DNA from 2 places in the Aromatoleum sp. genome. Region 2 is predicted to be linked to the other one. Evidence: predicted binding sites of a transcription regulator. Region 2 holds the regulator's gene; the other holds the start of a gene.
What was found. The regulator FNR, encoded in region 2, switches genes on or off when oxygen is low (the NO sensors DNR and NnrR bind a similar motif). The targets are predictions, from matches to a motif close to TTGANCTAGNTCAA.
Positions count from the first base shown of each region.

Region 1: the regulator FNR is predicted to act here: its motif matches at 3,375-3,388, upstream of V6M37_RS17415 (2-oxoacid:acceptor oxidoreductase subunit alpha).

Region 1 is NZ_JAKFEF010000080.1:24,465-31,384, forward strand. It holds gene V6M37_RS17405 (hypothetical protein) at 1-206, opposite strand, end outside; gene V6M37_RS17410 (2-oxoacid:ferredoxin oxidoreductase subunit beta) at 278-1,303, opposite strand; gene V6M37_RS17415 (2-oxoacid:acceptor oxidoreductase subunit alpha) at 1,350-3,272, opposite strand; gene V6M37_RS17420 (MFS transporter) at 3,540-4,799, shown strand; gene V6M37_RS17425 (pyridoxamine 5'-phosphate oxidase family protein) at 4,866-5,327, opposite strand; gene V6M37_RS17430 (sigma 54-interacting transcriptional regulator) at 5,384-6,920, opposite strand, start outside.
Region 2 is NZ_JAKFEF010000017.1:42,886-49,805, reverse strand. It holds gene V6M37_RS04155 (NnrS family protein) at 1-914, shown strand, start outside; gene V6M37_RS04150 (SirB2 family protein) at 920-1,315, shown strand; gene V6M37_RS04145 (hemerythrin domain-containing protein) at 1,315-1,866, shown strand; gene fnr (fumarate/nitrate reduction transcriptional regulator Fnr) at 1,997-2,737, opposite strand; gene hemN (oxygen-independent coproporphyrinogen III oxidase) at 2,861-4,252, shown strand; gene V6M37_RS04130 (sulfite exporter TauE/SafE family protein) at 4,378-5,091, shown strand; gene V6M37_RS04125 (MerR family transcriptional regulator) at 5,244-5,723, opposite strand; gene V6M37_RS04120 (heavy metal translocating P-type ATPase) at 5,849-6,920, shown strand, end outside.

The DNA of each region.
Region 1 (6,920 bases), on a different contig from region 2:
GCGCCGCGGCGCTCGGCCTCCGCCTCGCACTTCTTCATGAACGACGCGAGCGCCGCGCCGGCGAGCGGCTTGCCGTTGCGGTCGACCGCCCGCGCCTCGCACCCAGCAGCGGACCCCGCGGGGGTCGCGGGGGTCGCCTGGGCGAGGGCGTACGAGACGTTTGCGGCGAACAGGACTGCCAGCGCCGCACCGACGATCTTCTTCATGTTCCAACCTCCGCTACTCGCGGCAGGACGACATTGTCCTGCCGCTTTCAGGATACCGGAACATGTCCGCGTCAGCCGATCGTCCAGGTGTCGCCGCTGTTGAGCAGGCCGGCGAGGTCGCCGCGCCCTTTTGCCGCGCGTGCACCGTCGTGCAGTTGCGCGTTCAGTTCGTCGCAGGTCGGCGCGTTCACCGAACGGAACACGCCGAGCGGCACCGGCAAGTCCGGCGTGTCGAACTGCGACAGGAAGAACGCGAGGCCCGCATGCGTCGCGCTCTCGTCGTGGACGACGAGCTGCTGCCGGTCGGCGCCGTCCGCATCGAGCGCGACGATTTCCGGCTCCATGCCGCGCAGCCGGACGCCCTTGTCGCGGTTCTTTCCGAACACGAGCGGCTTGCCGTGCTCGAGCAGCAGACGCGTGTCGTCGCGCGTCGCCTTGTCGGTGATCGCCGCGTGCGCGCCGTCGTTGAAGACGATGCAGTTCTGCAGCACTTCGACGAAGGCCGTGCCCTTGTGCGCGGCGGCGCGCGCGAGCACCGACGCGAGGTGCTGCAGGTCGCCATCGACGGTGCGCGCGACGAAGGTCGCGCCGGCGCCGAGCGCAAGCGAAACCGGCGAGAACGGCCGGTCGATGCTGCCAAGCGGTGTGCTCTTCGTCTTTTTGCCGAATTCCGACGTCGGCGAGTACTGGCCCTTCGTCAGCCCGTAGATGCGGTTGTTCAGCAGGATGACCTTCAGGTCGACGTTGCGCCGCATCGCGTGGATGAAGTGGTTGCCGCCAATCGCGAGCGCGTCGCCATCACCGGTGACGATCCAGACCGACAGATCGGGGCGCGCCACCTTCAGCCCGCTCGCGATCGCCGGCGCGCGGCCGTGGATGCTGTGCATCCCGTAGGTGTCCATGTAGTACGGGAAACGGCTCGAGCAGCCGATGCCGGAGATGAACGCGAAGTTCTCCTTCGGGATGCCGAGCGTCGGCAGGAGCTTCTGGATCTGCGCGAGCACCGCGTAGTCGCCGCAGCCGGGGCACCAGCGCACGTCTTGGTTCGATTCGAAATCCTTTTTCGTCAGCGTGACGGGAAGCGTCATGTCGTTCATGGTGTTTTCCTTGTCGGTCTGGCAGCGGGACGGCGACGGATGCGCGTCAGCTCAGTTCGAGGATGCGGTCGAGCACTTCGGCGACCTTGAACGGCTTGCCCTGCACTTTGTTCAGCGGCACGACGTCGCGCAGGAATTGCTCGCGCAAGAGCTTCGTCAGCTGCCCCATGTTGAGCTCGGGGACCAGCACCGTCTTGTAGCGCGTGAGGATGTCGCCGAGGTCCGGCGGCAGCGGATTCAGGTGGCGCAGATGGAGGTGCGCGACCGGGCGGCCCTGCGCCGCGGCCTGCTCGCGCGCCTGCGCGATCGTGCCGTAGGTGCTGCCCCAGCCGACAACGAGGAGTTCGCCCTGCGCCGGGCCTTCGACCTTCGACGGCGGAATGTCCTTCGCGGTGCCGGCGACCTTCGCGGCGCGCACGTCGACCATGCGCTGGTGGTTGTTCGGATCGTGCGAGATGTTGCCGGTCAGGAAATCCTTTTCGAGTCCGCCGACGCGATGCTCCATGCCGGGCGTGCCCGGCCGCACCCACGCGCGGGCGAGGTTTTCGTCGCGCGCGTACGGTTGGAAGCCTTGCGGGTCGGTGCGGTACGTCACGTCGATCTTCGGCAGGCTCGCGACGTCGGGGATGCGCCACGGCTCGGCCGCGTTCGCGATGCCGCCGTCGGTCAGCAGGATCACCGGGGTCATGTACTTCACCGCGAGGCGAACGGCCTCGATCGCGCAGTCGAAGCAATCCGAAGGCGACTTCGCGGCGATCACCGGTATCGGGCATTCGCCGTTGCGGCCGTAGACCGCCTGCAGCAGGTCCGACTGCTCGATCTTTGTCGGCAGACCGGTCGAGGGGCCGCCGCGCTGCACGTTGACGATGACCATCGGCAGCTCGAGCATCACCGCGAGCCCCATCGCCTCGGTCTTCAGCGCCATGCCCGGCCCCGACGTCGTCGTCAGCCCGAGCGCGCCGCCGTAGGCCGCGCCGATCGTCGAGCAGATGCCCGCGATCTCGTCCTCGGCCTGGAAGGTCGTGACGTCGAAATGCTTCAGCGCGGACAGCTCGTGCAGGATGTCGGTCGCCGGCGTGATCGGGTAGGAGCCGAGGAAGAGCGGCACGCCGGCCGTCTCGGACGCGGCGACGAAGCCGAGCGCCGCGGCCTGGTTGCCGGTGATGCTGCGGTAAGTGCCCGGACGCGCCGCCGCTTCGCGCACCTGGTAGGTCGCGGCGAAGATTTCGGCGGCGTCGGCGTACGCGTGGCCGGCACGCAGCGCGGTGACGTTCGCTTCGGCGAACTCCGGTTTCTTCGCGAACTTGTCGCGGATCTCGTCGATCTCGTTGTCGAACGGCCGGCCGTACAGGCACAGCATCAGCCCGAGCGCGAAGTAGTTCTTGCAGCGGCCGACCTCCTTCTTCGACAGGCCGCTGTCACGCAGCGCGGCCGCGGTCAGCGCCGAGATGTCGATCTTGAAGAGGCGATAGCCGTCGAGGCTGCCGTCGTCGAGCGGGTTCGCGGCGTAGCCGGCCTTCGCGAGGTTGCCGTCGGAGAACGCGCCGGTGTTCGCGATGACGATGCCGCCGTGCTTGACGTCGGGGAGGTTCGTCTTCAGCGCGGCGGGGTTCATCGCGACGAGCGCGTCCGGCGCGTCGCCCGACGTGAACACCTCGCGCGCGCCGTACTGGATCTGGTAGCCGGAGACGCCGAACAGCGTGCCGGTCGGCGCGCGGATCTCCGACGGGTAGTCCGGATGCGTCGCGAAGCCGTGCCCGGCCTTCGCGACCGCCTTCGAGAACTCGGAGCCGGTGAGCTGCATGCCGTCGCCGGAGTCGCCGACGAAGCGGATCACGACGCTGTCGAGTTCCTCGACCGGACGCGGCGCGGCCGCTTCGCTTCCCCGCGCGAGGGCCGGATCCGCGGCGCTTTCGCGCTGCACGCTGTTCTCGAGTACCGCTTCGGACGTCTGTTCGAATGCTGTCATGTCGCTCCTCCGTGGGGTCGTCCTGCCGGCACCCGCCGCCGGGCGTTTTTCCGATAGAACCGTGTCTGAGCTTGATTACAAACTGTTTGAGATCAAACTATATTGACGACGGTCAAGAAAAGCGAAAGTCGGCGTGTGGACGTATTGGCGCGGCCACGATGTCACGTATGCTGTCGGTCGGCACGAAACCCTTGCCGTCCGGAAAAAAGAGACAACGCGTCGCACGACGACGGTCCGGACGCCGAGTACGAGCACGAGGAGACGGGGATGCAGCGCAACGTACCGAACGCGGACACCGCGGCGATCCTGCTGGCATTGACCGCGGGCTGCATCGCCGCCGCACAGGTCGGCAAGGTGCCGCCCGCGATCGAGGCGATCCGCGCGGAACTGTCGATGAGCCTGGTGCAGATCGCGTGGGTCGCGAGCGCGATCAGCGCGGCGACTGCGGCGCTCGGCATCGCGGTCGCGCTCACGATGGCGCGCCGCGGCGCGCACTCCGGCCTGCTGAACGGCCTGATCCTGCTCACGCTCGGCTCGGTCGGCGGCGCGGAAGCGACTTCCGGCGGCCTGCTTCTCGTCTCGCGCATCCTCGAAGGAATGGGCTTCGTGCTCGTCGTCGTGTCCGCGCCGTCGCTGATCGCCGCGACGCTCGCGCACACGCCGCGACGGCGCCGCCAGCTGCTGACCGTGTGGAGCTGCTACATGCCGGCCGGCATCGCGCTGACGATGGGTCTCGCGCCGCTGATCCTCGAAGCCGTCGGTTGGCGCGGCCTGTGGTGGTGGAACGCGGCGCTGCTCGCGGTGTGCGCGGCGCTGACGTTCTCGTACCGCCACCGTCTGCACGCCGCGACGCGTTCGGCCGCCGGACCATCGACGCCGCCGTCGTGGCGCGCGCTGCGGCAGCCGGGCTCGTGGCTGATGGGAATCTCGTTCGGTGCGTTCGCCGCGATCTGGTTCGTGATCGCGACCTGGCTGCCGTCGTTCGCGGTCGAGTACATGGGCTACACGGCGCGCGGCGCGACCTGGCTGACCGCGCTCGCGGTCGTCGGCAACATCGCGGGCAACCTCGGTGCGGGCTTTCTCGCCGCGGCCGGTCTGCCGCGCTGGGCGGTGATCGCGGGCGTGCAGGTGATGCTCGGCGCGCTCGGCTGGCTCGTGTTCTCGGCCGACGCCGACCCGCTGCTGCGTTCGATCGCGGCGATCGTCGCGTGCGCCGCGGCCGGCGCGCTGCCCGCGACGGTGATGGCGGGCGTGCCGATCCACGCCCGCGACCCGCAGCAGATCCTCGTCGCGAACGGCATCGTATTCCAGTGCGCGAACCTCGGCTCGCTCGCCGGCCCGCCGGCGGTCGCCGCGGCCGTCACCGCGCTCGGCGGCTGGGACGGCGGCCGCTGGCTGATTCCCGCGATCGCGATGCTCGGCGTGCTGGCCGCCGTCGCGCTGCGCGGCGTCGAACAGCGGATCGCCGACGCGGACGGCGTCATTGCGGCGGGATTAGCGCGCGCCGACGCCGGCGCATCGCAATAGCGCATCTCACGCGCGTTGCTGCGCCCACCGCGGCCGGACGCGAGCGGAGCGCCGGTCGGAACTCCGTCAGCTCCGGCAGTCGATCTCGTCGCGGTGGCCGAAGCCGCTAGCGTTGTCGATGAACACCATCCGCTGCGGCTCGAAGCGGTACCAGCGCACTTTCGCGAGCGCCTTGACGATCGCCGCCGGCGCCTGCGCGATCTTGCCGACCACGGGGTATTTGTCGCCGTAGAGCACGCGAGCGTGCTTTTCGTCGTCGCCCGAGATTTCGCGCACGACGCCTTCGGCCTGGATGCCCTGGATTTGCGGCCAGTCGGCGTAATCCTCGTGGATCGTCGCCGCGACGTGCGGGTTCTCGGAAATGTTGCGGCAATGGCGGGACGTCGGCGACGACAGGAAGTACAACGTCGCGCCGTCGCTGACGTAGAACACCGCGGCGGCCCACGGCCCGTCGCTGCCGTGCGTCGCGAGCGTCATCACGCGGTGCGTGCCGAGGTAGTCGAGCGCGGCAGCGGGCACCGTGCTCACCGTGCGCGCTCCCCCGAGCCCTTCGCGCCGAGCGGGCGCCGGGCACCGTACCCCGCTCACCGGCCACCGTCCCCGGCTTCGGCCGCAGCGGGCGCCGCGCTTTCGCTCAGCCGCTTGAGCCGGTAGGCGAGCTGCGGCCGCGTCAGCCCGAGCATCCGGGCGGCCGATGACAGGTTGCCGCGCGCCTTGTCCATCGCGGTTTCGAGCAGCATTGTCTCGATCTCGTCGAGCGTCATCGCCCCGTCGCAGACCGACTCGCAGAACGCCTTGCCGGCATCGGGGCCGCGGTCGTCGAGCTTGCCGTCGCGGTCGAGCCCGAACTCGTGCGCGTCGTCGTCCCCGCGCGCGAGGAAGAGGTGCTCGACCTCGACGCGCGCGCCGTGCGGCGCGAGGATGACGCCGCGCTCGACCGTGTTCTGCAGCTCGCGGATGTTGCCCGGCCACGGATAGGTCGTCAGCGCGCGCTTCGCGCGGTCGGTGAAGCCGGGCAGGGTCTTGCCGTTGATCGCCGCGTATTTCGCGAGGAAATGCTTCGCGAGCAGGGAGATGTCTTCGCGACGCTCTCGCAGCGGCGGGATGTCGATCTGGAACGCGTTCAAGCGGTAGTAGAGGTCCGCGCGGAAGCGGCCTTCCTTGACGAGCTGCGGCAGGCCGGCGTTCGTCGCCGCGACCAGGCGCACGTTGATCTTGCGCGTCTTGTCGTCGCCGAGCCGCTCAACTTCGCCTTCCTGTAGCACGCGCAGCAGCTTGCTCTGCGCGGTCAGCGGCAGGTCGCCGATCTCGTCGAGGAACAGCGTGCCGCCGTCGGCGCGCTCGAAGCGCCCGGGTCGCGACACGAGCGCGCCAGTGTAGGCGCCCTTCTCGACGCCGAAGAGCTCCGACTCGACCAGCTCGTGCGGAATCGCCGCGCAGTTGATTGCGACGAGCGGCTTGTCGCGCCGCGCGCTCATGTCGTGCAGCGCGCGCGCGAAAAGCTCCTTCCCGACACCGGTCTCGCCGAGCAGCAGCACGGTGATCTGGCCCGCCGCGGCCTGCTTCAGCAGGTCGAGCGCCGCGCGGAAACCGGGCGAACTGCCGATCATGTCCGCCGGCAGCTTGTCCTTTTCACCGATCGTCGAGCGCAGTTGCACGACCTGGGTCTGCAGGTCGATCAACTGGTCGGCGATCGACTCCGGCGCGAAAAACCGCATGTGCTCGTCGGCATCCGGCCACGCTTCGATCGGCCTGCCGACAATGCGGCAGTGGTCGTGGCCCATGCCGGCGCATTCGACTTCCTTGTACAGGATCGAGCGCCCCATGAACGCGGACGTGTAGCCGCACGCGTAACCGATCTGCGTCCAGCACACCGGCTCCTCGTGGATGCCGAATTGGCGCCGGTGCGAATGCCCTTCCCAGGAGTTCTCCCAGAGGAATTCACCGTAAAAGTCGCCGGCCGCACGATCGAGTTCGAGCCGCACCGGCACGACGCGGACGATGCCTTCGAGCGCGTGCAGCTGCGGCCCGGTCATGAAGGCTTCGATGTCGCTGAGGTCCTGCATCCGCGTGCGCACGAGTTCGGCATCGCGCACCCCGGACGCGTATCCCATGCGCAAA
Region 2 (6,920 bases):
TCGCGGGATGGGCAGTCGTCGTTGCGGGAACCTTGGTTCCGGGATTGTTGGTCGTCGGATTGCTGCTCGTGCTGGTCGGGTGGTGGGGAGTCGGTCGAGTCCTGAGACGAGTCGCGTACAACGACAATCCCGAGTCGTTGCATGCCCGGCTCGTGTGGTGCGCGATCGCGTCAGGTGGCCTCGCCGTAGCCGCCTGGCTGGGCTTCGCAATCAGCGGCAACGGGATTTTCGGGCGCGTTGCAATCGACATCGGGGTCTGGTGGTTCATGCTGCCCGTATTCTTCACCGTGTGTCACCGGATGATCCCGTTCTTTTCGAGCAACATCATCGAAGGGTACATGATGGTTCGCCCGCGCTGGGTCATCGCGGTCATCATCGGCGCTTCCGTTCTGCACGGTGCGCTTTCGATCGCCGGCGCAAACGCGCTCACGTGGATCGTCGACGCGCCGGCGGCTGCTACCGCATTGTGGCTGTCATGGAAATGGCGGCTGCTTCCGTCCTTGCGCGTGCCGTTGCTCGGCATGCTGCACATCGGCTTCGCGTGGCTCGGCGTGGGGTTCGCGATGTCGGCGGTCCAAAGTGTGGCGGCGCTCTCCGGCAAGGCCTTGTTCGGTTTGGCGCCACTCCATGCGCTCGGTATCGGATTCTTCGCCTCGGTGCTCCTCGCGATGGTGTCGCGCGTGACGCTCGGTCATTCCGGCAACAAACTCGTCGCTGATCGCCTGACCTGGGGCCTGTTTCTCGGACTCGAGTTCGTCGCCTTGATGCGGATTGCGGCCGAGATCGTTCCGCCCTCATCGTCACGCGTCGTGATGCTGATCGCGGTACTCGGATGGCTCGCGGTGTTCGGGGCGTGGGCGGTGCGATATCTGCCGGTCTACCTACGCCCGCGTAGTGACGGCCGTCCGGGGTGAGTGAGATGTACCTGGGCATCAAGCACCTGCACGTCCTTTGTGCGGTGCTCAGCGGTTTCGGATTCGCGCTCCAGGGAATCTGGATGACGGTACGCAGTCCACTGCTCAACCATCGCCTGACGCGCGTGGTGCCCCATGTGATCGACACGATCTTTCTCGGTAGTGCGATCACCTTGGCCGTGACGAGCGGCCAGTTGCCGTTCGTCGCGCCGTGGGTCACCGCGAAAGTCGTCGGGTTGATCGTCTATGTCCTTTTCGGCGCGGTCGCCCTGCGACTCGGACCGACGATGCCGATCCGGGCGTCGGCTCTGGTCGCGGCGCTCGTCACCTTCGCGTGGATCGTGTCGGTTGCGCTGACTAAGAACCCCGCGGGATTCATTGCTTTTGTCGGAGACTTCTGATGGCTGATTCGCTTATTCCCGTCGCGCCCGGAATGGAGACGCCGATCGAAATGCTCGAGGCCTGCCATGAGCGGCTCCAGGCCCAGCTCGCCACGCTCGGGCGCCTTGCCGCCTGGCATCTGGAACATGGATCGGATCGTCAGGCGCAGCAGGCCGCGACGAACGTCATGCGCTATTTCGACATCGCAGCGGTCAATCATCACCTCGACGAGGAAGAGGACTTGTTGCCGGCACTGAAGGCGAGAATCGACTCCGGCAGACGCGACGCCCTGCAGGCGCTGATCGAGTCGATCCTCGCCGACCATCAGGAGATGTTCGCGGTGTGGGCCGCGATGCGCGCGAGGCTGGAACCGATTTCGCGCGGGGCAGAGGCGGAGCTCCCCGCCGACGAAGTCGAACGGTTCGCCGAGCGCTACCGTCGCCATATCGAACGTGAGGAAGGAGAGGTCCTGCCCCTCGCGCGCGAACTGCTGAAAGAGGAGGACATCGCGGCGATGAGTAGCGCGATGACCGGCCGGCGCCGTCAGGACGGGGAACGGCGAAGCTCGTGAACGGCTGAGGCGCATATCGGAACGCCGCGCAGACGCTCCCGGTCGGGCCGGCAGAAACGCGACTTTTCGAGCCGAACGATGCAGGTCCGGGGTCCGCGCCGCGAGCGGGACCCCGTTCGGCATCTGCCGCCTAACAGCGCGACGGTTGGTGCTGGATCAGCTTCTTCAGGCCCGCGATGTCGAGAATGCGAATGTGCTTCTGCTGGACGGCGATGAGGCCCTCATCCTGGAATTTCGAGAACGCCCGCGAGACCGTTTCGAGCTTCAATCCAAGGTAGGATCCGATTTCTTCGCGCGTCATGCGCAAGTGAAATTCCGCAGCTGAAAATCCCCGGGCAGTGAAGCGCTGTGACATGTTCAGCAGGAACGCCGCAAGGCGTTCTTCGGCCCGCATCGAGCCGAGCAGCGTCATCACACCGTGGTCGCGGACGATCTCGCGGCTCATCACCTTGTGGAACTGGTGCTGGAGCCCGTCGACGGCGCGCGCGAGTTCCTCGAGCTTGTCGTAGGCGATCACGCAGACTTCGCTGTCCTCGAGCGCAATCGCGTTGCAAGTGTGGGTTTCCGTGCTGATACCGTCGAGTCCCAGCATCTCGCCGGTCATCTGGAACCCGGTCACCTGCTCGCGTCCGTCCTCGAGCAGCACGTCCGTCTTGAACGAGCCGGCGCGGATTGCGTAGATCGCCTCGAACGGATCTCCCGCCCGGTACAGGTGTTGCTGCCGCTTGATCTTGCGGCGAGCGCCGACGAGTTCGTCCAGGCGGTCGATTTCGTTTTCCGACATCCCGAAGGGCAAGCAAAGCTCCAGCAGGTTGCACTGGGCACATGCGACTTTGAGACTGGCTATAGTAATCGGCACCGCCGCCTTCATTTGCACGATAATAACGTCCCTCTTCAGGTACGACCACGACCGCCGGGATGCTCCGTTGATCCACGTCAACCACAAAAGTACGGCTTTTTGCGATCGTACGAAATGCACTCAAGCGATACAACCATGACCAGCCAGAACGATCTTGTCTTCGACCCGCAGCTGATTCGTCGTTTCGACATCAACGGGCCGCGTTACACCTCTTATCCGACCGCTGATCGGTTCGTCGAGGCGTTCGACGCGCGTGCGCTGCAGGATTGGCTAGCCCAGCGCGCGGTGGGCGGGGTAAGTAAACCTCTTTCATTATACTTCCACATCCCCTTCTGTAACACGATTTGCTATTACTGCGCGTGCAACAAGATCATCACGAAGGACCACGCGCGGTCGGCCAAATATCTGAAGTACCTCGACAAGGAAATCGGGATGCAGGCGGACGCCCTCGGCGGCAGCCATCAGGTCACGCAGCTGCATCTCGGAGGGGGGACGCCGACCTTTCTGTCGCACGACGAATTGCGCCAGCTCATGGATTCGGTCCGCTCGCGCTTCACATTGGTTCCGAATGGCGAATATTCGATCGAGGTCGACCCGCGCAAGGTCGACTTCGAGACAGTGAAGCTGCTCGCCGAGCTCGGATTCAACCGAATGAGCGTCGGCGTCCAGGACTTCAACGAGGATGTGCAGGTCGCGGTCAACCGTGTCCAGTCGTTCGATGAGACAAAGCTCGTCATCGATTCCGCGCGTGCGACGGGCTTCAAGTCGATCAGTCTCGACCTGATCTACGGGTTGCCAAAGCAGAACATTATCAGCTTCAACCGCACGCTCGAACAGGTGCTCGAGCTGTCACCCGACCGCATCTCACTGTACAGCTACGCGCATCTGCCGGGGCTCTTCAAACCGCAGCGCCGCATTGCGGTCGTCGACATGCCGACGTCGGACACGAAGCTGCAGATCCTGCAACTCGCGATCCGCAGGCTTACCGAAGCGGGTTACGTCTATATCGGCATGGATCACTTCGCAAAACCCGACGACGAACTGACGATCGCGCAGCAACAGGGGCGGCTGCACCGGAATTTCCAGGGGTATTCGACCCAGGCCGAATGCGACCTCCTCGCTTTCGGCGTCTCGGCCATCGGCAAGATCGGTCCCGTGTACTCGCAGAACGTGAAGTCGCTCGACGAGTACTACGATGCGCTCGATCGCGACGAGCTGCCGGTGCTCCGCGGCATCGAGTTGACCGCCGACGACCTGTTGCGCCGTTCGATCATCCAGGCGCTGATGTGCCATTTCGAGCTTTCGATCGATTCCATCGAGATCGCCCACCTGATCAAGTTCGACGAATACTTCGCCGAGGAACTGAAGGACCTGAAGGCGATGGAGGAGGCGGGGCTGCTGAAAGTCACTGACAAGTGGATCAGCGTGCAGCCTCCGGGACGCCTCCTGGTCCGGGGTATCGCGATGGTCTTCGACCGCTACCTGCGTGCGGATCGCGAACGCGCCCGCTACTCGAAAGTCATCTGACGGCTGCCGGCGTCGAGCTTGCTCGACGCCCTGCCCGTTCGGGGTTGGATCGAAGTGTTACAATAGCGACGTCCCACACGTCGCAGCGGTGACGCTTCCGGCTTCCCGCTCCCCCGTATCTCTTCATGCCCGAAACCGGCTATTTCGCCGTCTTCCTGATCGGTCTGCTCGGCGGCACGCATTGCGTGAGCATGTGTGGCGGCATCGTGGGCGCGTTGACCGCTGGCGTTCAGGTGCCCGGAAAAACCGGGCGCCAGTGGCCGATCCATCTCGCTTACAACCTCGGCAGGATCGGTACTTACACTGCCCTGGGCGGCGTCCTCGGCGCGCTGGGCGGCGTCGGCCTGCTGTTCAACGACGTATTGCCGATCCAGCTCGTGCTCTATGTCCTCGCGAACCTCATGCTCGTCGCGCTCGGGCTCTACCTCACGGGTTTCACGCAACTGCTGGCGCCCGTCGAGCGGGCGGGCCTGCATTTATGGCGGCGCGTGCAGCCGATCACGGCTCGGTTCCTCCCCGCGCGCTCGTTGAAACAGGCTTTGCCGCTCGGACTGCTGTGGGGTTTTCTGCCCTGCGGGCTGGTCTACAGTGCGCTTACGACGGCGCTGGTTACCGGATCGTCGGTCCGCGGTGCCGGACTGATGCTCGCTTTCGGACTCGGAACGCTGCCGAACCTGATGCTCGCCGGAATGCTGTTCAAGCGCTTTCGAGATATCACGCGAAACTACCGCGTGCGCTTCGTCGCAGGTTTGCTCGTGCTCGGTTTCGGCGTGTTCGGACTCGTCCAGGCGCCGACGCTCGGCGGTCACCTGTGGAGCGGCGTGGTATGCGTCGTCTGAGCCGGGCAAGCCAATAGCGCTTGCCAAGAGCTTGGACCGAGACGGGGCTGGAGAGCGGTGAACAGGCGCGCGTCAGCGCGTTCCGCCCGAGCCGAAGGAGCTCAGGTTCGAACCGGCGCTCTTGACTTCGCGGATGGAACCGCCCGTCCTCGCTATCCGGCCCGTGCGGTGGAGGCGGGTTGCTTTCGGAGCGTCGGTCTCGTTGATGCCGGGTTTGAATCCGATTCGCTCTCGCGGGGTTCGCCGCCGAGCGCGCGCAGGATGGGGCAGGGCGCGGGTGCCTCGGTGTGTCCGCAGCAGTCGACGAGCTCTTGCAGCGCGCTGCGCACGTCTTCCAGTTGCCGGATCCGTTCCTCGACGCTGGCGATTTTCGATCTCGCGAGGGCCCGCGCGTTTTCGCGGTCGCGTTCGTGATCGAGGGCCAGGAGATCGGCGATTTCGTCGAGGCTGAATCCGAGGGTTTGCGCACGACGGATGGATCGCAGGCGGGCGAGCTCGGCGTCACCGTAAACGCGGAATGCGCCTTTCCTGCCGGCCGATTCGGGCAGAAGGCCGCGCCGCTGGTAGTAGCGGACGGTTTCGACTCCGACACCGGCGGACCGAGCGAGAGTGCCAATCGTGATGCCGTTCATTGGGGTTGACTCCGTACTTGAGTACAGAGTCTAGACTGCCCTGATCTTGGAAGGTTCGCAAGTCGCGTCCGGCGGAATGCCTCACCGCGACGTTTGTCCCAGTAACAGTCTCCGGGAGGCCGCAGATGACGAGTGTTGCGACGAAGGCCGTGCCGGTTCCGGTCGAATTGCCTATTTCAGGCATGACCTGCGCTGCGTGCGCGACTCGCATCGAGAAGGTGTTGAACCGCCTTCCGGGCGTCAGTGCGACGGTGAACCTCGCTGCCGAGAAGGCGCGTGTCAGTTTTTCCGAGGGGAGCGGCGGCCCGGGGGCAGCGGTCGCGGCGATCGAGCGGGCGGGATTCGAGGTCCCGACCGTGTCGCTGGAACTCGCGGTCTCGGGGATGACGTGTGCGGCGTGCGCCACGCGTCTCGAGAAATTACTGAACCGCTTGCCGGGCGTCGAGGCGACGGTGAATTTCGCGACGGAGCGGGCGAGCTTGCGTTACCGGCCCGGTCTTTCCGTGCCCGACGCGATCAAGCAGGCAGTGCAACGGGCCGGGTTCGGCGCCGCGGAAACGGGTATCGCGGCCCGGGAACAGCAGCGCCAGCGGCAGGCCGCGAGTTGGAAGGCGGAACTCCACCGCTTCTGGATCGCCGCGCTGCTGACGCTGCCGCTCGCGGCCCAGATGCCAGCGATGTTCGGCGCGGGATGGACTGCCGACGCACCGCACGAAATCATTCCGCGCTGGCTGCAACTGATCCTCGCGTCGCCGGTGCAGTTCTGGATCGGCGCGCGGTTTTATCGCGGCGCGTGGTCGGCGCTGCGGGGCGGCGGAGCGAACATGGACGTGCTGATCGTGCTCGGCACGAGCATGGCCTGGGGCTACAGCGCGGTAGTCACCTTGCTCGGTCGGCACGATCTGCACGTCTATTTCGAGGCGTCCGCCATGATCGTCACGCTGATCCTGCTCGGCAAGCTGATGGAGGCACGTGCCAAGGCGCGGACGACGGCGGCACTCGACGCGCTGTTGCGTCTGCAGCCGCGGCAGGCTTTCGTGGAACGCTACGGAGACATCGTGGCGGTGCCCGTCGAAACGCTGCAGCCGGGCGACGTATTCGTCGTCCGACCGGGCGATTCGGTGCCGGTCGACGGCGAGATCGTTTCCGGAAGGTCGGCGCTCAACGAAGCGATGCTGACTGGCGAGAGCATGCCGG